DNA from 2 places in the Polaromonas sp. CG_23.6 genome. Region 2 is predicted to be linked to the other one. Evidence: riboswitches for the same ligand, from Rfam matches in the RefSeq annotation. Region 2 holds a riboswitch; the other holds the start of a gene.
The links. Region 2 has a riboswitch for glycine ahead of H4V98_RS10295 (D-amino acid dehydrogenase). Riboswitches for the same ligand answer to the same signal wherever they lie in the genome.

Region 1: it holds a riboswitch for glycine, as region 2 does, so the genes downstream of both, gcvT (glycine cleavage system aminomethyltransferase GcvT) here and H4V98_RS10295 (D-amino acid dehydrogenase) in region 2, are expected to answer to the same signal.

Annotation. Positions count from the first base shown of each region.
Region 1 is NZ_JARXUY010000001.1:2,884,764-2,895,994, reverse strand. Features, by position in the region: gene gcvP (aminomethyl-transferring glycine dehydrogenase) at 1-182, opposite strand, end outside; gene gcvH (glycine cleavage system protein GcvH) at 215-583, opposite strand; gene gcvT (glycine cleavage system aminomethyltransferase GcvT) at 640-1,794, opposite strand; glycine riboswitch at 1,842-1,943, opposite strand; glycine riboswitch at 1,967-2,070, opposite strand; gene H4V98_RS13670 (TRAP transporter large permease) at 2,135-3,412, opposite strand; gene H4V98_RS13665 (TRAP transporter small permease) at 3,409-3,903, opposite strand; gene H4V98_RS13660 (TRAP transporter substrate-binding protein) at 3,995-4,966, opposite strand; gene epsA (XrtB/PEP-CTERM-associated transcriptional regulator EpsA) at 5,345-6,133, shown strand; gene H4V98_RS13650 (undecaprenyl-phosphate glucose phosphotransferase) at 6,126-7,550, shown strand; gene epsL (XrtB/PEP-CTERM-associated polysaccharide biosynthesis outer membrane protein EpsL) at 7,687-8,877, shown strand; gene H4V98_RS13640 (glycosyltransferase) at 9,065-9,877, shown strand; gene epsE (polysaccharide export protein EpsE) at 10,136-10,987, shown strand; gene epsF (chain length determinant protein EpsF) at 10,994-11,231, shown strand, end outside.
Region 2 is NZ_JARXUY010000001.1:2,176,904-2,188,134, reverse strand. Features, by position in the region: gene purL (phosphoribosylformylglycinamidine synthase) at 1-2,295, opposite strand, end outside; gene map (type I methionyl aminopeptidase) at 2,522-3,355, shown strand; gene H4V98_RS10300 ([protein-PII] uridylyltransferase) at 3,415-6,093, shown strand; glycine riboswitch at 6,233-6,333, shown strand; gene H4V98_RS10295 (D-amino acid dehydrogenase) at 6,498-7,754, shown strand; gene H4V98_RS10290 (sodium:alanine symporter family protein) at 7,945-9,309, shown strand; gene def (peptide deformylase) at 9,357-9,896, opposite strand; gene H4V98_RS10280 (glutathione-independent formaldehyde dehydrogenase) at 10,071-11,210, opposite strand.

The sequences.
Region 1 (11,231 bases), 710 kb from region 2:
GCCATGGCGCTGCTTCGGGCAATCGAGCGCGGCACGATGCCGTCAATCAGCGCCCGGAGCGAATCAGAGCCGACAACGCCGAGCATGTGGACTTCATCCGTTTCATCAATGCCGATGTGCCGGGCAATGAATTCGGCAGGGTTTTCAAGCGCGCCCAGCGGCGTGGCGGATGGCATCAGCATGTCAGGATTCCGTATCAGTCTTGATGAAAAATTCAGGCGGCAGAAAAGGCGGTGTAGCTGGTTTCATCCATCAGCGCGTCGAGCTGCGACGGGTCGGAGAGCTTGACCTTGAAGAACCAGCCGGCGCCCAGCGGGTCGGAATTGGCCAGTGACGGGTCATCACGCAGTGCTTCGTTCACTTCAACGACTTCGCCGCTGACCGGCATGTAGACATCCGCTGCCGCCTTGACTGACTCGACCACGCCAGCGGTGTCTTTTTGGGCAAATGTCGTGCCGACTTCCGGCAGCTCGACAAACACCACATCGCCTAGTGCGTCTTGCGCATGCACGGTGATGCCGACAGTGGCCATGTCGTCTTCAATCTTGAGCCATTCGTGGTCTTCGGTGTACTTGACGGTCATGCGGTTTCTCCGGGAGTTTGTATGAAAAAGGGAAGTGAACGAAAGAGATAGATGAATCAGCCACGGTGGTAGCGTGTGGGAACAAAGGGCGTGGTCGACACGTGCATGGGCACGGGTTTGCCGCGCACCATGGCAAACAACTCGGTGCCAACCACCGCATAGTCAGGATGCACATAGGCCAGCGCAATCGGCTGGTTCAGCGTGGGGCTGAGCAGGCCGCTGGTGACTTGGCCGATTGCCTGGCCGTCCATGTTTTCCAGCATGGCGGGTTCGCGGACCGGAACGCGCGTACTGGCCATCAAGGCAACTCGTTTACGGCTCAAACTGGCCGGTTCGGCCAGCTGCGCCAGGATTTTGTCTGCGCCCGGAAAGCCTCCGGCACGAGCGCCGCCGGTACGGCGAACTTTTTGAATCGCCCAGTTCAGGCTGGCTTCGACCGGCGTGGTCGTGGTGTCGATGTCGCTGCCATACAGGCACAGGCCGGCCTCTAAACGAAGTGAATTGCGCGCGCCCAGGCCAACAGGCTTGACTTCTGGCTGGGCCAGCAGGGTTCGAGCCAGGGTGTCGGCCTGCGCGGCGGGCACTGAAATCTCGAAACCGTCTTCCCCGGTGTAGCCGCTGCGGGTGATGAAGCAGTCGCAGCCCGCCACGGTGAACTCACCGCCGGTCATGAACACCAGCTTTTCAACGCCCGGCGACAGGCGTTGCAGAGCGTTCACGGCCAGCGGGCCTTGCAACGCCAGCAAGGCCATCTCGGGCATGGGGATGACTTCGCAGCGGCTGCCAATTTTTTCCTGGATATGGGCGATGTCGCCGGTCTTGCACGCGCCATTGACGATGACGAAGATATCGCCGCCATTCGCGTAGTCGCGGTTGAAGAACATCAGGTCGTCGATGATGCCGCCTTCTTCATTGAGCAGCAGGCCGTAGCGCTGTTTGCCCGCAGGCAGGTCGATCACATCGACCGGCATCAGGCTTTCCAGTGCGGCGGCGGCATCCGGGCCAACGAGCCGCAACTGCCCCATGTGCGACACGTCAAACAGACCGGCGCTGCTGCGGGTTTGCAGGTGTTCGGCCATCAGGCCGGCCGGGTATTGCACCGGCATGGAATAACCGGCAAACGGCACCATGCGGGCGCCAAGTTCCCTATGCAGGTCATGCAGCGGTGTGCTGAGCAAAGGGGCAGGGGCGGCAGACGGGTCGTGGGACATGGCGTTCTCCAAAGGGGCAAACATGATTCCGTGGCCAAACGCCACGGGCTGCCCCTTCTGTCCACTTTACCTGAGAGATTCGCCTGGCGATGCAGGGTTGCTCCTTCGGTGGACCGCCTTCAAAGCGGTCTCTCTCCAGTTGGGAACGCCCCTTGGCAGTTGATGCGCCTAGGGGCGGTTGCCAGTCCTTTTGCCTGAGCGTTCAGTCCACCATTGGGGGTGGCGCATGCGCCTTCGGCGGTTTTCTCTGGGAAAACTCTCTCCTGACGCTGCCAAGTGTAGCCGAGCAAAGCCGCTCTCTTGCGCGCTCCTTCAGGCTTTTCGGGGCTTTCCCAGGCTTCTATTTCGCGTACAACAGGTCACGCAAACCCAGCGACAACTGCGGCACGTAGGTGATCACCAGCAGGCACGCCAGAATCACCAGCACGAAAGGAATCAGGTGACGGATGATGCGGTCCAGGGAGACCTTTGCCACCGTGCAGGCGGCAAACAGGTTCACGCCAAAGGGCGGGGTGATCATGCCCAGCGCCAGATTGACCACCATGACCATGCCGAAATGCACCGGGTCGATGCCGAAGTGCATGGCCACAGGTGCCAAAATCGGCGCCAGCACAATGATTGCGGCGCTGGTTTCAATGAACATGCCAATGAAAAACAGCGCAACATTCACCCCGAGCAGAAACAGCGCGGGTGACTGCAGCACAGCCTCGAGCCAGTGGCCAATCGCGTCAGGCACACCAGCACGTGTGATCAGAAAGGCAAACAGCCCGGCGTTGGCAATGATGAACATGATCACGGCGCTGGACAACACCGACTTGCGCAGCACCACGATCAAACTGGCCAGGCTGATTTCCCGGTAAATCACCACGCCCACCACCAGTGCATAAAACACCGCGACGGCTGCTGCTTCGGTTGGCGTGAAAATGCCACCGTAAATACCGCCCAGGATGATGACCGGCATCAGCAACGCCCAGCCAGCCTGCCAGCTTGCCTTGAAAAAACCGAGTCGCCCGTCGCCGTCGTTCTTGCCCCAGCCTTTGAAGCGGCAATACACGTAGACAAAAATCATCAGCGACAAGCTGATGAAGATGCCCGGCCCTATGCCAGCGACGAAAAGTTCGCCAATCGAGACCTCGGCGCTCACGCCATACAGGATCAGCGGAATCGACGGTGGAATGATGACACCCAACTCGGCACTGGTCGCCTGCAGGGCTGCGGCATAGGTTGTCGGATAGCCATGCTTCACCAGTGCCGGAATCAAAATGGCGCCAACGGCAAAGGTGGTTGCCACCGACGAGCCTGAAACCGCTGCAAAAATCATGCAGGTGAGCACGCAGGTCATCGGCAGGCCGCCCTGTACGCCGCCCACGATGCTTTTTGCAAACTCCACCAGCCGGCGCGAAATGCCGCCGGTTTCCATCAGATTGCCTGCCAGGATGAAGAAGGGAATGGCAGCCAACGGAAATTTGTTGATTGCAGAAAACATTTCCTTGACCGAAATCAGCATGTTGGCATTGGTCGCCTGAATGCCCAGAACCGACGCAAGTCCGATGGAAACGGCAACGGAAATGGTCAATGCAAAGCACAGCACCATGGTCGTCAGCATGACGGCGGTCATTGGGCTGTTTCCAGTTCTTGGCGTTGTGGATCGATCAGGTTGCCAATGATTCCCATCACGCAAAAGAGCCCGCCAACCGGCATGGCCACATATCCCCAGAACATTGAAATGGATTCAAGCCCGGCCATCGACTGAACGCGACCGCGCAGCGAATAGTCCCAGCCCCACCAGATGATGACACCGATCAGGGCCAGCGCCGCAAGGCAGACCGCCCAGTCGAGCACACGCTTGATCCGGGGTGGGCTCCAGCGATAAAGCACATCGACACTGACCATCGCCCCTTGGCGAAAAGCCGCCGGGATACCCATGAAAACCATCCAGATCAGACTCAGCCTGATCAGGATTTCGCTCCATTCTGCGGGTTGCTCCAATACAAAACGGGTCACGATCTGGAACATTCCCAGCGACGAGGCAATGACCAGCATCAGGCATGCCACCAGCATGGAAAATCCGGTCGTCCAGCGTTCGACGGTTAAAAAGGCGTGTTTCATGAAATGACACCGATATTTAAAGAAAACGCCCGTTAGCGCAATAGCTACGGGCATATCAAGCTACCGAAAACGTAGCAAAAAAGATATTGGCTTATTTGTAGTTTCGAATTTTGTCGAGCGCAACCTTGCCGAATTGCTTTTCGAACTCGGCGTTCACCGGTGCCAGTGCGGCCACGAACTTGGCCTTGTCAATCGTGTCAATCACGGTCACTCCCTTGGCGCGCAGGTCGGCTACGCCCTTGGCATCGTCTTCGTCCACCCGGGCGCGATTGGCCTTGGTTCCTTCTTTGGCGGCATCAAGAAAGGCTTGCTTGTCGGCTGCGCTGAGTTCGTCGAACTGCGCCTTGTTCATCACGAAGATGCAAGGCGAATAAACGTGGCCCGTCAAGGTCAAGTGCTTTTGCACCTGATCAAACTTGGCTGAAATGATGACCGACAGAGGATTTTCCTGTCCATCTACGGTGCCCTGCTGAAGTGCAGTGAACACTTCGGGAAAGGCCATAGGTGTGGGAATGATGCCAAAGCCCTTGTAGGCAGCAATATGCACCGGGTTTTCCATGGTGCGCATTTTCAAACCTTTGAGATCTTCAGGTGTCTTGACGTCGCGCTTGCTGTTGGTCATGTGGCGAAAGCCGTTTTCGGCCCAGGCGAGTGCCTTGAAGCCTTTGGCATCGAATTTGGTCAGCAAGTCCTGGCCAATTGGTCCGTCGAGCACGGCACGTGCATGGGCCTTGTCCCGGAAGAGAAACGGTACATCCAGGATTTTGGTTTCAGGAACAAAGTTGGGAATGGGGCCCGACGACGAGAATGCCAATGCCTGCGTCCCCAGCTGTACCGCTTCAATCGACTCCCGCTCGCCGCCCAAAGCACCGTTGTAGAAGGTCTGAACCTTATATCTTCCTGCCGTGCGCTTTTCAACCTCCTTGGCAAAAGTGTCTATCGCCACACCTTGGTGTGAGTTCTGAGCTGTTGAGATGCTGATCCGCATGGTGGTCTGTGCAGTGGCCGAAGCCATGAATCCCAGGCCCAGGCTCAGGCAAATGAGAAGTTTCGAAAGCTTCATGCTGTCTCCGGAAAGTAATTGCGATAAAAATTATGGATTAGGGCAAAGCGCCGTAAACATTTTGATTATTGCTGCTGACAGCGGTCGAACGTGCGCGGGTTTTCGCTTAAAAATCAGATAATTTCAGGGCTTGGCAGGTCGTTCATGCTCTGAATAGGGATGTTTTTACGGGTTGCTTGGATCCATCTGCAGATTTTGGATGACAAGCAACGCGGACAATGACGGAGAAGCTTCCTGAATTTTTCACAGCATGCTTGATGACTTGTAAATTGTTGTATATCCTGCGTGAACGCTTGATATAAAGTAGCTTTAGGCTTCGCATTCCATCGATGCAATCGGTAGCGCAAACGACAAAACGTATTCAGGGAGAATAAAAAAATGCAAAGTCATACGGTGCCCGTGTCTGGTAATTCCAGCCACTATCTCAGGCTGATTGAAAGTGCAACTGCTATCCGGCGTCATATCGACTTGCTTCATTGGTTGCAGGGCGATGTGCAACAGTGCATGCCGCACGAAATCCTGCTGGCAGGATGGGGAAACTTTCAGGAAGGGTCCATCCGACACGACATTGTGTCCAAGTTGCCAGGTGTGCGGTCTTACGCCGTGGGTACGGATGGCCTTCCTTTCCTAATGGGAAAATTTCACGAAAGTTGGGTTTTTGGAGGCCGCCAACCAAGCTCACTTGACTTTCGCAATTTCGAATATCTGTTGGGTAATGCCAGTTTGCCTGGATCTTTCAGCAGTGCGTTACGCAGCATGCGATCAGGAATGATTCACGGTATGCGCGATGAGCGTGGGCAGTGTGAGTGCCTATATGTACTTTTAAGCAGCCAGAAAATTTCACCAGAGCCAACCAGCACCGCCATGAAGGTGCTGATGCCCGTAATTGACAGCGCATTGCGTCAGATCTCTCAACTTCCACAACAGCAAAAACCGTTTTCGAAATCACTACGTGCGGGACAAGACGAAGTCTTTGGTTTGAGTGATCGCGAAATCCAGATCATGGATTGGGTTGCCATGGGAAAAACAAATTCCGAAATAGGTACTATATTGAATATTAGTGGATTTACTGTAAAAAATCATATGCAAAGAATTTTCCAGAAATTGAATGTATTTAACCGTGCGCAAGCTGTTTCAAAAATAAACGGGGTGACATTCAATGGTTGAAATTACCAGGGAAAAGTCGGCAGCTGTATGGAAAAACAATCTGGATTCACGATCAAGTCTGGGGCGAAGCTATTTTTTTAGAATAGTCGAAAGTATTCTTGATCCAATTATTTTAATTTCATCACTCTGGATTTTGGCATTTAATTTCGAAGGTGCAATCAATCCGCCGTATCTAATTCTTTCAGTAGTTGTTTTTTCTCTGACATTCCCAGGCGCTGCACGGTTACGGCTTTCTGTAGAGCGTTTAATTTTTAATATACTACTTAACTGGTTATGGATAGCCGGAATCTTGATTCTCGTCGGATTTGCAACCGATTATATCTATAGATTCCCGACATTTTTAATAATTAATTGGTTGTGGATTGTTCCAATCGCCCAGATTGTTGGAAACCTGACCTTGGGAGCAGCAAGCACAAAATTATTGAAAATGCAAGGACCTGCACAACGGGTCGTTATTGTGGGCATGAATAACCAAGGTGTATCGCTGGCTGAAAACATTGGGGATGCAGCGTATTCAGGAATGGAGCTGCGGGGATTTTTCGATGATCGCAGCGAAGTGCGACGTCACCAACAGGACAAATACAAGCTTTTGGGAAAGATAGATGATCTTGCCGGTTATGTAAAGAAGCACAGAATTCAAAACATATATCTATCCTTGCCAATGATTGCCCGTCCCCGTGTTCTGCAAATCCTTGACGATCTCAAGGACACCACTGCGTCTATCTACTTTGTACCAGACATGTTTATAACTGACTTGATTCAAGGAAGAAGCGGATCTGTCTGTGGTGTGAATGTGATTTCAGTGTGTGACACACCCTTTAGAGGTTTTAATGGGATATTGAAACGTACAAGCGACATTTTGCTTTCTCTGATAATTCTTCTCCTTGTTTCGCCCATCATGGTTTTTATTGCCATCATGGTCAAAATGGGATCGTCAGGACCCGCTATATTCAAGCAGCGTCGCTATGGGCTTGATGGCGAACAGATACTGGTTTACAAATTTCGGTCGATGGCGGTGGTTGAGGATGGTGGAATCATTCAACAAGCGAAAAAAAATGATCAAAGGATTACTAAATTCGGGGCGCTTCTTAGAAAAACGTCGTTGGACGAACTGCCTCAATTTTTTAACGTGTTGCAAGGTCGAATGAGTATTGTGGGTCCGCGACCACACGCAGTAGCACATAACGAAATGTACAGAACTTTGATAAAGGGATATATGGTGCGGCATAAAGTCAAGCCAGGAATCACTGGTTGGGCTCAGGTAAATGGTTACCGTGGAGAAACCGATACATTGGATAAAATGCAGGCACGGATCGATTACGATCTCGATTATTTAAGAAATTGGTCCTTGCTGCTTGACCTGTTCATTGTAGTGAAGACTGTTCGTTTGGTATTTAAAGATAGCGCAGCGTATTAAAATTTATCAATGGGGCAAAAGAACTATTGCAAAACAGCTAAAATATATTATATAATTGAAAATATTACAATAATGTAATATTTAGATCGCATTTGGCTTTTTGAAGTTGCTTAATTTTTGAAAAAGGATTTCCACAATGTTGCTTCGTAAATTGCTAGTGATGAATTTGGCCTTGGCTGGGGTGATTTCTTTAAACGTGCATGCAGATGAACTTGATACGCTTCAGTTCAGAGTGGGTCAAACGTGGCAATATGACAGCAATATATTCCGGTTGTCGGATGCAGTGTCAGGTCCTCGTTCAGACCACTTTGGTGTTACCACCTTAGGTGCGAAGATTGACAAGAGTTACGGACTGCAGCGTTTCGAGTTGGATGTTAATGCGAATCGGTATACATATAAAAATTTTTCGACACTTGACTTCACCGCTGTTAACTACGCGGCAGCATGGCGCTGGAGTCTTACGCCATCGTTCTACGGAAATTTCACAACAGATCGTCAGGAATATACTGATAACACAGCGAATTTCCTAAATCAGAATCAAAATCAAGATCAACTTAACCGACGCACGGATAGATTGACTTTATTGGACGCTGAATATGCTGTAGATGGTCCATGGCGCATTGTCGGGGGTGTATTCGAGAGAAGCAGTTCAAACAGTCAGCCTCTCACATTTGAAGGTGATTCAAAAATACGAGGAGTCGAAGCTGGCGCACGATATGTTTTTGCATCGGATAGCTCATTGGCATACCGGCTCAAGCAAGGAAGCGGTGAATACCCAAATCGGATTCTTTCTTCTGTGTTTGCAAGTGATTTCAAAGATCGCGAGCATGAATTCAAGCTCCTATGGCCTATCACTGGAAAAACTACGATTCAATCACGTCTATCATATTTTGATCGAAAACATGAAGGGCTTGAAGTAAGAGACTTTTCTGGATTTATCGGACAACTTGAGGCCACTTGGAAGCCAACTGGAAAAACCAGTATTAATGGCGGAATTGCAAGAGACTTGGGTGATTATCAAACAAATAACATAAGTTATTATCAGGGCAATCGATTTTTTATAGCACCAACCTGGAAGCCTACAGAAAAAACTTCTCTTAAGTTTCGCTATGACCATGGTGTCAGAAATTATAGAGGTCCGTTAACTGGATTTGTATCAACTGATCGACGCGATACGACTAATCTGAGTGTCTTGGGCTTTGAATGGAATGTAATTCGTTCTTTAAAGTTGACAACATCAGTATTTTCTGATCGACGAAAATCTAACGAATCTGGTGCTGATTATAAAAGCCACGGTATAAACTTTAGTGTTCTCGCCAGTTTTTAAATTGTATTGTGATACGAATATACATTCTCCCATAATAAAATTTTGATAATTCTTGCCTGATCTTATTAGGCAAGAATAAATTTTATGGGAATTTCAACTTTCTTGTGTTGCTTGCTGTTGCATTTTATAACGTTAATTTTTTTAATTAGCGTGCACCATATCGATGATGAAAGCCTATATAACTCTATTGAGTACACCAAGTTATTTACCAGGTGTGATCGTTTTACATGATTCTTTGAGGAAAACCCAAAGTCACTATCCATTTTGGGTTGCTGTTTCATGGAATATTTCTCAAGATATTATTGACAAGTTGGAGGGCAGGGGAATGGATGTTTTGAGACTTCCCATGCCTATTGAAATTCCTGCAACTTTCAAGGAAGAATCGGGTCACTGGGGAAATACATTTGACAAGATTCATCTTTTTGGACTGACAAAATTTTCAAAACTTGTTTATCTTGACAGCGACATGATTGTTCTCAAAAACATAGATGTGTTATTTGAAAAACCCCATCTTTCTGCTGTTGCAGCAGGTCAGTTAGAACACCCCGATTGGACGCGGCTAAATTCGGGATTGATGGTTATAGAGCCTGAAGAAAATCTTGCACAAAAAATTGGCAATTTATCCAGTCGTGCTGTAATAGAAGTTCAAGCGTTGGGTGGTAATAAAATAGGCGACCAAGACGTGATAAATGCTTATTACGCTGATTGGCCTGATCGTAAAGACCTTCATCTTGACGAGGGGTACAATATTTTTTTTACAGACCTTGATGTATATATTGGCCAGCATGGTTATCGTACTTCAGATAATTTTAAAGCTGGCTTGAAAGATATTAATGTTATTCATTTTGTTGGAGCTCAAAAACCTTGGATGAAATGGGCAAACCTCAAACATTTAGTCAAAATTTATAAAAGCAAAAAACCTTATCAATTGGAACGAAAATATTTTTTGATTTATCTTGAAAATTTTAAAAGATTAACTACATTTAAAAATTCAAAGTAATTTTTATACTAATGTAGTATTTAGTTTAATTGGTATAAATCCCGGGTTTAATAATGCAAATATTTGGCTTTTAATAGTAGCGTTAAATAAACTACTATTTAATATATTATTAAGATCAAATTTTTTATAAGTAGTACTAAAAAATTTCTTTTTCGCATCTAAATAGCTAAAGCATTAGGAAGAAAGGGCTATTGCAGATTTTTTATGTGTCGTTTTAAGATGTAACCTTACTTTTATGGTTCATCCAAAGGCGCAACGATGAATATCTTCATTCGCTCTCTTGCTTCGGTTTTTTTCTTACTATTTGCCCTGACTGCATTTTCACAGTCTAGCCAGCCTTCTGTTTCTGGAGGATCCGCGGGAAGCGGAGACCCCCAAACGCAGCAAGATTACAAACTTGGAGCGGGCGATTCGATCGGCGTTCAGGTTTATCAAAGTCCTGATTTGTCAGTGGATGCGCGCGTTTCCGAAACTGGCGTCATTAGTTATCCTTTGGTTGGTACCCTTCAACTTGGCGGGTTAACCATATCCGAAGCAGAGAAAAAAATTGCTGATGCCTTGCGAACTGGCGGTTTTGTTAAAGTTCCTCAGGTAAACATAGTACTTCGCCAGATTCGAGGTAGTCAGGTAGCCGTTTTAGGTCAAGTAAGTAAACCTGGTCGATTTCCTTTGGAAACACTCAATACCCGGGTAAGCGATATGCTTGCAGCGGCGGGGGGTATAACTGTTCTAGGCGATGACGTGTTAATTATTACAGGTCAGCGCAACAACAAGCCTTTTCGTAAAGTTATTGATATACCGGCATTGTTTTTGAACGACAAGTCAGACAATGATGTTGTCTTGTCTGGTGGTGATACCCTATATGTTAATAAAGCACCGGTTTTTTATATCTATGGTGAAGCACAACGTCCTGGTCCATATCGTATTGAGCGTGGCATGACGATGATGCAAGCGCTGGCTTCGGGCGGTGGACCCACAGTGCGTGGTAGCCAAAACCGCTTGCGATTGCATAGACGAGATCTGAATGGCAATGTTGTTGAAACTACGCCAAATTTAACTGATGCAATTCAAGCAGAAGATGTTATTTACGTGCGTGAAAGCCTGTTTTAAGTTGCTATGAATCTATACCAATTTTTTCGGATACTTCGGGCGCGATACAGTGTTGTTCTTTCAATACTGGTCTTGGCATTGGCTTTAGCATTGGCAGTTAGTTTGTTAATTCCTAATAAATACGCTGCCCAGACTTCATTATTGGTTGATGCAAGAACTCCAGATCCAGTTTCTGGCGCAGGAATGTCAGGCGTCACTTCCCCTAATTACATGGCAACTCAGGTTGATATTATCAGTGGCGATA
Region 2 (11,231 bases):
GCGGCCGGACGCGGCGGCCCCACCCGAGCCCATGGCGGCCAGCGGCGTGCGCTCGCCCATGCTCATGGCCTCGCCGCCAAAGCCCTGGTAATCGGCCAGCGTCACCGCGCAATCGGCCACCGGCACCTGCCACGGGCCGACCATCTGGTCGCGGTGTGTCATGCCGCCCACGGTGCGGTCGCCAATGGTGATCAAGAAACGCTTGGACGCCACGGTGGGGTGGATCAGCACGTCAATGCAGCTTTTTTGCAGGTCAACGCCGGTCAGGTCAATCGGCTTGATCTTGCGCGCCACGGTAGTTACGTCGCGGTGCATCTTGGGGGGTTTTCCCAGCAAGACATTCATGGGCATATGAACTGGAATCCCCACGCTCCCCACTGCGTGTGGTTCGCTGCCCCCCGAGGGGGTCGCTGCGCCTGCAGTCCGGCTAAGCCGGTTCTGCGACCCCGGCTGATTTGGAAGGCCAGTACTTACTTCGTCTGTGACGATCAACTCCCTTACTTCCGTCGCCACGCCAATCACCGCAAACGGGCAGCGTTCGCGCTCGCAAAACGCCTCGAATTGCGCCAGCGACTCGGGTGCAATCGCCATCACATAGCGTTCCTGGCTCTCGTTGCTCCAGATTTCCTTGGGCGACAAGCCGCTTTCTTCGAGCTTGACGGCGCGCAGGTCAAAGCGCGCCCCGCGCCCGGCGTCGTTCACCAGTTCGGGAAAGGCGTTGGACAAGCCGCCCGCGCCGACATCGTGAATCGCCAGGATCGGATTGCTAAGGCCCAGCTGGGCGCACTGGTTGATGACTTCCTGCGCGCGGCGCTCGATTTCCGGGTTGCCGCGCTGCACCGAATCAAAGTCGAGCTGTGCCGCGTTGGCGCCCGACGCCATCGAACTGGCGGCGCTTCCGCCCATGCCGATGCGCATGCCGGGGCCGCCCAGCTGAATCAGGAGCGTGCCGGCCGGAAACAAAATCTTGTGCGTCAGCTCGGCATCAATCGTGCCGACGCCGCCGGCAATCATGATCGGCTTGTGGTAACCCCAGCGCTGGCCGCCGACGGTCTGCTCGTACTCGCGGAAGTAGCCATTCAGGTTGGGCCGGCCAAACTCGTTGTTGAACGCCGCGCCGCCCAGCGGGCCTTCCGTCATGATTTGCAGCGGGCTGGCGATGTGGCCGGGCTTGCCGTAATCGCCGTCAAACAGTTTTGAAACCGTGAAGCCTGTCAAACCGGCTTTCGGTTTGGAGCCGCGCCCGGTCGCGCCTTCGTCGCGGATTTCACCGCCTGCGCCGGTCGATGCGCCGGGAAACGGGGAAATCGCCGTTGGATGGTTATGGGTTTCCACCTTCATCAGCACATGCGTCAGCACATCGTCCATGACGCTATAACTTTGATAGCTGCTTGCGCCCGTCACACCTGCGCCAGAGGCCGATTTTGCATAAAATCGCTGGATTTTCGCACCTTCCATGACCGAAGCGTTGTCTGAATAGGCCACCACCGTGTGCTGCGGGTTGAGCTTCTCGGTGTTGCGGATCATGCCGAACAGGCTTTTGTCCTGGAGCGCACCATCAATCGTGAAATCGGCGTTGAAAATCTTGTGCCGGCAATGCTCGCTGTTGGCCTGCGCAAACATCATCAGCTCGACATCGGTCGGGTTGCGCTGCAACTGGGTAAAGGCCTGGACCAAATAGCCAATCTCGTCTTCAGCCAGTGCCAGGCCGAACTCGCTGTTGGCCTGCTGCAGCGCGGCTTTTCCGCCCTGCAGTACGTCAATGGTCTGCAACGGCGCACCCTGCAGCTCGGTGAACAAGCCCGCTTCTGCGTGGGCACGGTCGGCAACCACGCTTTCCGTCATGCGGTCGTGAAGCAACGCGGCGACCTGATCGTGCTGGGATTCCGTCAGTGCCGATTTGCTGAAAAAGCCGGATTTCAGGCTCAGCCGGTATTCGGTGATGCGCTCGATACGCCGCACGTCCAAGCCGCAGTTGTGCGCGATGTCAGTGGCTTTCGACGCCCACGGCGACACCGTGCCGAAGCGCGGAGACACGATGAACAACACGTTGTCGGCGGCATTTGCGGCGGGCTGTGCGCACGGTTCGCCGTAGCTGAGCAAGGCCGCCAGCCGGTTTTTCAGGTCCGGCGAAGGAGTCGCTTCGGTGGCGACCAGATGCACAAACCGGGCGCTGATGCCGACGATCTTGTCGTGGATGGCTTGCAGCCGGGGCAGAAGTTGCTGGACGCGAAAATCGCTCAGGGCGCTGATGCCGTGGGCGTCGCCCTCAAAAGTCGTCAGGTGCAGGGTCACGGTACGGGTGGCCTTTTGGATAAAAGTGGTGGAGGGCAGCCAGCAAGCTGTTTTTGTCGAATATGAAGCCTTTTGCTGGAAATAACTTCCCGGCAAAAGGCCAGAATCTGCGCAGTTCGCGTCAAACGGCAATTTTATCAGCGCACCGGCCGCGCTTTGATGCACCGTCAAAAGCCTTGCTGCCCGTTGAAAAGCACGCAACAGACGCCAGTGGGATAATTCCTCCATGAGTATTACTTACAAAGATGCAGCCGGTATCGAAGGCGTGCGCGTGGCGGGCAGACTGGCCGGCGAGTTGCTGGACTATCTGACCCCTTTCATCAAGCCCGGTGTGACGACCAACGAAATCAACCAGCTGGCGCACGACTACATGGTCGACGTGCAAGGAACTGTCCCGGCCACGCTCGGCTATGGCCCGCCCAGCTATCCGCCCTACCCCAAGTCGCTGTGCACCTCGATCAATCATCAGGTGTGCCATGGCGTTCCGAACGACAAGCCGCTGAAAAAGGGCGACATCGTCAATGTGGACGTCACTGGCATCAAGGACGGCTGGCACGGCGACAGCAGCCGCATGTTCCTGATCGGCGAATGCTCGATTGCCGCCAAGCGCCTGTGCCAGGTCACCTACGACGCCATGTGGAAGGGCATCATGTGCGTGCGTCCCGGCGCCCACTTGGGCGACATCGGCCACGCCATCCAGACGTTTGCCGAAAAGCAGGGTTACTCGGTCGTGCGCGAGTTCTGCGGCCACGGCATCGGCACCAAGTTCCATGAAGACCCGCAGGTGCTGCATTACGGCCGCCCGGGCACGCTTGACGAACTCAAGCCCGGCATGGTGTTCACCATCGAGCCGATGATCAACATCGGCAAGCGCGACATCAAGGATGGTCCGGAAAAAGACGGCTGGAGCATCGTGACGCGCGACCATTCGCTGTCGGCGCAATGGGAACACATGGTGCTGGTCACCGAGACCGGTTACGAAGTGCTGACGCTGTCGGCCGGCAGCCCGCCAATTCCGGATTTCGTGCCGCAGCTGTCGCGCGAAACAACCGCCGCCTGATCCCGGCCTCCCTGACGGGACTGCCTTCTTCGATTCTTTCAAGGTCAGGCCCCGCCATCATGACTGAACTGGCTCCCTTTCGTGAACAATACAGTGTTGGCAAGGCGGTTGTTCTGGCCGCGCTGGCGGGCAGCGGTGCCTCGACCCGGGGCATCCATGGACTGCTGCAAAAGCTGAGCCAGCTGACCGACACCACCCTGCGGCGCCTGTGGCAACAAGCCGAATTTCCGCGGGATGCCTGCCTGATCGCGGTCGGCGGTTTTGGCCGGGGCGAATTGTTTCCGCATTCCGATGTCGATGTACTTCTGCTGCTGCCCGACGACGCGATCGATGTTGAAAATAACCCGGCGCTCAAGGCGAAGGTCGAAGACTTTATCAGCAGCTGCTGGGACTGCGGGCTGCAGATTGGCTCCAGTGTTCGCACGGCGGCCCACTGCGTCGAGGAAGCGGCCAAGGACGTCACCGTGCAGACCTCGCTGCTTGAAATGCGTCTGGTGACTGGCGGGGCCGATTGCTACCAGCGCCTGCAGGCGCAGCTTGACGCAATTCTTGACCCCAAGGCGTTTTTTATCGCCAAGACGCTGGAAATGCGCCAGCGCCACAACAAGTTTGACAACACACCCTACGCGCTGGAGCCCAATTGCAAGGAATCGCCCGGCGGGCTGCGCGACCTGCAGGTGGTGCTGTGGGTGGCCCGCGCTGCAGGCCTGGGGAAATCCTGGGACGAGCTGGCCAGAAACGGGCTGATCTCAAGCTTTGAAGTCCGGCAGATCAAGGCCAACGAGGCCTTGCTGAGCCTGATACGGGCGCGTCTGCACATCATTGCCCGTCGGCGCGAAGACCGCCTGGTGTTTGACCTGCAGACAACAGTGGCCGAATCTTTCGGCTATCACACACAGCCTGGCAACCGAAGCGAACGCCTGCCTGCACTGGATGCGGCTCAGGTGGCCCTGCCGCTGGACAGGGCCGTGTCACCCCGGGGCGGACGGGCGGCCAGACGCCCGCCGGCGCGCCCCAGCGAAGCGCTGATGCGCCGCTATTACTGGACGGCCAAGGCGGTCACCCAGCTGAACCAGATATTGCTGCTCAATATCGAGGAGCATCTCAGCCCCTGCAACTATCCGCTGCGCCCGCTCAATGCGCGCTTTCTGGACAAGGCCGGCATGCTCGAAGTGGCCAGTGACGACCTTTACCTGCGGGAGCCTCACGCCATCCTGGAAACCTTCCTGCTGTTCGAAACCCATGTCGGCATCCGGGGCTTGTCGGCACGCACCTTGCGCGCGCTCTACAACGCCCGCGGCATGATGAATGCGAAATTTCGCACCGACCCGGTGAACCGGGCGACTTTCCTGCGCATCCTGCAGCAGGGCCAAGGCATCACCCACGCCATGCGGCTGATGAACCAGACCTCGGTGCTGGGCCGTTATCTGTGGGTGTTTCGGGGCATCGTCGGGCAGATGCAGCACGACCTGTTCCACGTCTACACCGTCGACCAGCACATCCTGATGGTGCTGCGCAACATGCGGCGTTTTTTCATGGCCGAGCATTCGCATGAATACCCGATGTGCTCGCAACTGGCCGCAGGCTGGGACAAGCCGTGGATTCTGTACATCGCCGCGCTGTTCCACGACATTGCCAAGGGGCGCGGCGGCGACCACTCCGAGCTGGGCCGCAAGGATGTGCGCACTTTCTGCCGTCAGCACGGCATTGCCGCCGAGGACACCCGGCTGATCGAGTTCCTGGTGGGCGAACACCTGAGCATGAGCCGCACGGCCCAGAAGGAGGACCTGAGCAACCCGGAGGTCATCGCCACATTTGCCAAGCGGGTCGGAAACGAACGCTACCTGACCGCCCTCTACCTGCTCACGGTGGCCGATATTCGCGGTACCAGTCCGAAAGTATGGAATGCCTGGAAGGGCAAGCTGCTGGAAGACCTGTATCGCTACACACTGCGCGTGCTGGGCGGACGCGCGCCCGATGCCGCCGCCGAGATCGAGGCCCGCAAGCGCGGCGCACTGACGCTTTTGGCACTGCACGCCGAGCCCTTCCAGGCCTACAAGGCGCTCTGGGACACGCTGGACGTGAGCTATTTCATGCGCCACGAAGCCGCCGACATTGCCTGGCATGCCCGGCACCTGTCGCGCCACATCGGCAAGGCCGTGGTGACAGTGCGCGTGCGCCAGTCGGCAACCGGCGAAGGCATGCAGGTGCTGGTCTACACGCCCGATGCGCCAGACCTGTTCGTGCGCATCTGCGGCTTCTTTGACAAATCCGACTTCAGCATCCTGGACGCCAAGGTGCACACCACCAACAACGGCTTTGCCCTGGACACATTCCAGGTCACCAGCGAGCTGCTGGAAGAGCACTACCGCGAACTGGCCACCATGGTGGAGGTGAACCTGGGCCGCATTCTGGAAGAAAAAGGCCCGCTGCCGCCACCCAGCAAAGGCCGGGTGTCGCGCCGCGTCAAAAGCTTTCCGGTGACCCCACGCGTCGATTTGCGGCCGGATGAAAAAGCCCAGCGGTGGTTACTCAGCGTGTCGGCCAGCGACCGGGTCGGCTTGCTTTACCTGATTGCACGCGTGCTGGCCAATCACCACATCAACGTCAAGCTGGCCAAGGTGACAACGCTGGGCGAACGGGTCGAAGACACTTTTTTGATCGACGGACCTGAACTGCAGCACAACAAAGCGCAGATTGCGATTGAAACCGAGTTGCTCAAGGCCTTGAGCGAATAAGATTCAGCACGCATCTTTGTCGTATCTTGACAAAGATGCCGCAAAATCTGAAAAAGTTTGTTGATCTAGCCGGATAGCTGATAAATTACCATCATTGCCGCTCTCATTGAGAACGGCATGCATCAATCGGCGCTTAGCCTGCTTGATGCCGGAAGAGTCTGTGGTACGGCTAACGCAGTACCCGGCGCCGAAGGAGCAACCACCCCGGAAACTCTCAGGCCAAAGGACCGGCATCACTATTGATCTCTGAAGAGTTGCCGCAGGCTACGTCATGCGGTGCACCGAAGGAGCAAACCAGCCCTGCCACAAGCGAAGGCCGGTGAATCTCTCAGGTCCAGAACAGAGGGGGTGTCCGCAGCACATTTGCGCGCGGGCTCAACCCCTTGACGTTGCTGGAGACTTTCATGAAAAAAATCGCAGTCATTGGTGGTGGCATCACCGGCGTGACCACAGCCTACGCACTGGCCAAGCGCGGCTTTTCTGTCACTTTGTTCGAAAAGCACCGTTATGCCGCCATGGAAACCTCGTTTGCCAATGGCGGCCAGCTTTCCGCGTCCAACGCAGAGGTGTGGAACCACTGGTCAACGCTGCTCAAGGGCCTGAAGTGGATGCTCAAGAGCGATGCCCCGCTGCTGGTCAGTCCCAAACCCAGCTGGCACAAAATATCGTGGTTTGCCGAGTTCATTGCAAACATTCCCAACTATCGAAGCAACACCATAGAAACCACGCGCCTGGCCATCGCGGCGCGCAAGCATCTGCTGGGCTGGGCCGAACAGGAGGGCATAGACTTTGACCTGAAAAAAGAAGGCATTCTTCACATTTACCGCGACAAGGCCAGCTTTGACCACGCAGGCAAGGTTTCCAAGTTGCTGGCCGAAGGCGGTCTGCCACGCCGCGCCGTCACCCCTGAAGAGATGCGCGTCCTCGAGCCGACGCTGGCCGGCAAGTATTACGGCGGCTATTTCACCGAAAGCGACTCGACCGGCGATATCCACCGCTTCACCAAGGGCCTGGCCGAAGCCGCCGTACGACTGGGTGTGACATGCCTCTATGACCAAGACGTAAAAAGCGTGACGGCAGACGCAACCCAGGCCTGCGTGACGGTGGGTCATGGCGCCCAGGAAACCCGCGCGGTCTTTGACGGCGTGGTGGTCTGTGCCGGCACCGCCAGCCGCGCGCTGGCTGCCTCGCTGGGCGACCGCGTGAACATCTACCCGGTCAAGGGCTATTCCATCACCGTCAACCTGCAAGACGCGCAAAGTCAGGCGGCAGCCCCCGTGGTCAGTTTGCTGGACGATGAAACCAAGCTGGTCACCAGCCGCCTGGGCCTTGACCGTTTCCGGGTGGCCGGCACAGCCGAGTTCAACGGATACAACCGTGACATTCGTGCCGACCGCATCAAGCCCCTGGTGGACTGGGTGCAGCGCTGCTTTCCCGGCATCAACACCCAGAGCGTCATACCTTGGGCGGGTTTGCGGCCCATGATGCCCAACATGCTGCCACGCGTTGGCCGTGGGCGCTCGCCCTGCGTTTTTTACAATACCGGACACGGTCACCTCGGCTGGACGCTGTCAGCCATCACCGCCGAGATGGTGGGTGATGTGGTGAGCGAAGCCTTCAAACCAACGAGCTTGCTGCAAGGCAACCCTGTCGCGGCCTGAAAACTCAAGGCCCATGCGCCAGCTGACATTTGGCGCTGACGGCTTGCCTGGGTGCGGCAGCGATTCACTGGCATTGCCAGCCGCCCTCAAAACCACGAGACCTTGCCGTGACAGGCAAGGTTGTTCATCAATAACCGCCATGGGCGGGTGCTTTCGTTCGCCTCAATAACTACTATATGGAGACAAAATCTTGGAAACCCTGACATCGATCGTCACAGCGATCAACAACTTCGTCTGGGGACCGCCCATGCTGGTGCTGGTTCTTGGCACTGGCCTTTTTCTTCAACTCCGGCTCAAGCTGATGCCGATTTTGCGCATCGTCACCGGGTTTCGCATGGTCTGGAAAGGCCGCAAGCCCGAGTCGGGCGCCAAAGGCGAAATCACCCCTTACGCCGCCTTGATGACCGCGCTGGCCGCGACTGTAGGAACAGGCAACATTGCGGGCGTTGCCACAGCCATTGCCATTGGCGGGCCGGGCGCGCTATTCTGGATGTGGATGACGGCGCTGGTCGGCATGGCCACCAAGTACGCCGAGGTGTTGCTGTCGGTGCACTTTCGTGAAACCAATGCCCATGGTGAACACATGGGCGGGCCCATGTTTGCCATCAAGAACGGCTTGGGTCAACGCTGGGCCTGGCTGGGTGCTGCCTTTGCCCTGTTTGGCGGTCTGGCCGGTTTTGGCATTGGCAACATGGTGCAGTCCAACAGCATTGCTGCCGTACTAACCGCCAGCTTTGGCATCTCGCCCTGGGTGTCGGGCGTGGTGTTGATGGTACTGACGGGCTTTGTGCTGCTGGGAGGGGTCAAGCGCATTGGCGCGGTGGCTGAAAAACTGGTACCGGCCATGTGCATCGGCTACGTCGTTGCCTCGCTGATTGTGCTGGGCATGTACGCCGACCAGATTCCGGCAGCCTTTGCATTGATCTTCAAGTACGCCTTCACGCCCTTGTCGGCTACTGGCGGCTTTGCGGGCGCCACCATCATGCTGGCCATGCGCTATGGCGTGGCGCGCGGCATTTTCTCCAATGAAGCCGGATTGGGAACGGCCGGCATCGCGCAGGCCGCTGGCCAGACCAAAAGCGCCGCCGAATCCGGCCTCGTCGGCATGATGGGCACCTTTATCGACACCATTGTTGTCTGCACGATGACCGGCCTGGTGCTCATCATCACCGGGGCCTGGAACAGCGGACTGACCGGGGCCGAGTTGACATCGAGTGCTTTTGCCACGGCCTTTCCGGGTTTTGGCCAATACCTGCTGGCCATTGCGTTGGCAGTGTTTGCCTTCACCACCATTCTGGGCTGGGCCTATTACGGTGAAAAATGCTGGGCTTACTTGTTCGGCAGCAAGGTCGAAGTGCCTTACCGCGTGTTGTGGACGCTGTTTGTGATGGTAGGCGCGGTCACGCACCTGGACTTTGTCTGGCTGCTGGCCGACACCCTGAACGCTTTCATGGCTTTTCCCAACCTGGTGTCACTGGTGCTGCTCTCGCCGGTGGTGAGCAAGGTCACCAACGACTACTTTGCAGACAAAACCAACGCGGGAACATTGCGCTAAAAAGATCTCGGGGCCCATAAGGACAACCGGCACAGGACGCGGCTGGATTAGTCGTCGTCGGACGCGTCCTGGCCGGGAAACAGCACCTCCGTGTAGCCAAACTGGCTCAGGTCCCGAATGCGCATAGGGTACAGCTTGCCGATCAGGTGGTCGCATTCATGCTGCACCACGCGCGCATGAAAGCCGTCCACTGTGCGGTCAATGGGGTCTCCATACTGGTCGAAGCCGGTATAGCGGATATGCGAGAAACGGGGCACCATGCCGCGCAGGCCAGGCACCGACAGACAGCCTTCCCAGTCGCTCTCTTCCTCCACGCCCAGCGGCATGATGACCGGATTGACCAGCACGGTACGCGGCACGACCGGCGCATCGGGGTAGCGCGGGTTCAGCTGGTCGCTGCCAAAAATCACCACCTGCAGGTTTTCACCGATCTGTGGCGCGGCCAGGCCAGCACCATTCACCGACTGCATGGTGTAGAACATGTCAGAGATCAGCAGATGCAGCGCATCAGTGTCGAAGGCTGCCACGGGTTGGGCAATGCGCAAAAGCCGCGCATCGCCCATTTTGAGAATTTCACGAATGGTCATGCAAGCAAGCATAGCGGCTGGCGGCACATTGCGCCCATGCGCTCAAAACAATGTCACGAATGACGGGCACGCTTTTAGCCATGTCCTACTGCCTGCGGCTTATGCTCAATGACACAGCTGGCATGCTGTTACGTTTATGGATAAGCAGGAGCAAACCAAGAAACCACAATTTCATCAAGTGCCCGGCCGCAGGAGCACTTTGGTCCAGCCATCCTTGCGCTCATCGAAATTCTTGTAGGCTTCAGGCGCTTGGTCCAGCGGCAACTCATGCGAAACGATAAACGATGGCTTGGCCTTGCCAGCCTCGATCAAGTCGCGCAACGGACGGTTATAGGCCTTGACATTGGCCTGTCCCGTGCCTATCTTTTGGCCTTTCATCCAGAACTGGCCAAAGTCAAATGCCAGTTGCCCCTGCTTTGCCAGATCGTCCTTGGCGCCCGGGTCTTGAGCAATAAAGACGCCAACCACGCCGATGCCACCGGTCGCCCGCACTGTTTTCACAAGGTTGTTCATGGTCAGGTTAGGTACTTCGTTGCGATGCTTGTCGCAACACTGGTAGCCCACGCACTCGCACCCACGGTCAGCACCCTGGCCTTTCGTCAGCGCCAGAATCTGGTCGACGCATGAACCGTCGGAGTCGTCGATGGGAATAGCGCCGGCTTTCTCTGCCAAAGCCAGGCGGTCCTTATGCGTATCGACCACCATGATCTTGCCGGCACCCTTGATCGCCGCAGAATACGCGGCCATCAGGCCGACCGGTCCCGCGCCGTAGATGACCACTGACTCGCCCGGTCGAACACCAGCCAGCTCGGTGGCGTGGTAACCGGTCGGAAAGATGTCGGACAGCATCACATAGTCATTTTCCTTCTCCTGCGCGTCGGGCGGCAACTTCAGGCAGTTGAAGTCGGCATAGGGAACACGCAGGTATTCAGCCTGACCACCGCTGTACGGGCCCATGCCGGCAAATCCATATGCCGCGCCTGCCGTTCCCGGGTTGGCGGTGAGGCAAAAACCGGTTAAGCCACGCTCGCAATTCTTGCAAAAGCCGCAGCCAATGTTGAACGGCAGGCAGACCCGGTCGCCGATTTTGATCCGATCGACCGCGTTGCCCACTTCAACCACTTCGCCAAGATTTTCGTGCCCCAGGATACGGCCAGTCTCCATATCGGTACGGCCTTCATACATGTGCAGGTCAGAACCGCAAATGTTGGTCACGGTGATCCTGACCAGCACATCGGTGGGTCGTTCGATTTTGGCATCGGGCACCTCCTTGACGCGGACGTCGCGCGGACCTTGATAGACGAGTGCTTTCATGGTGGGTTTCCTTTGAAGTTG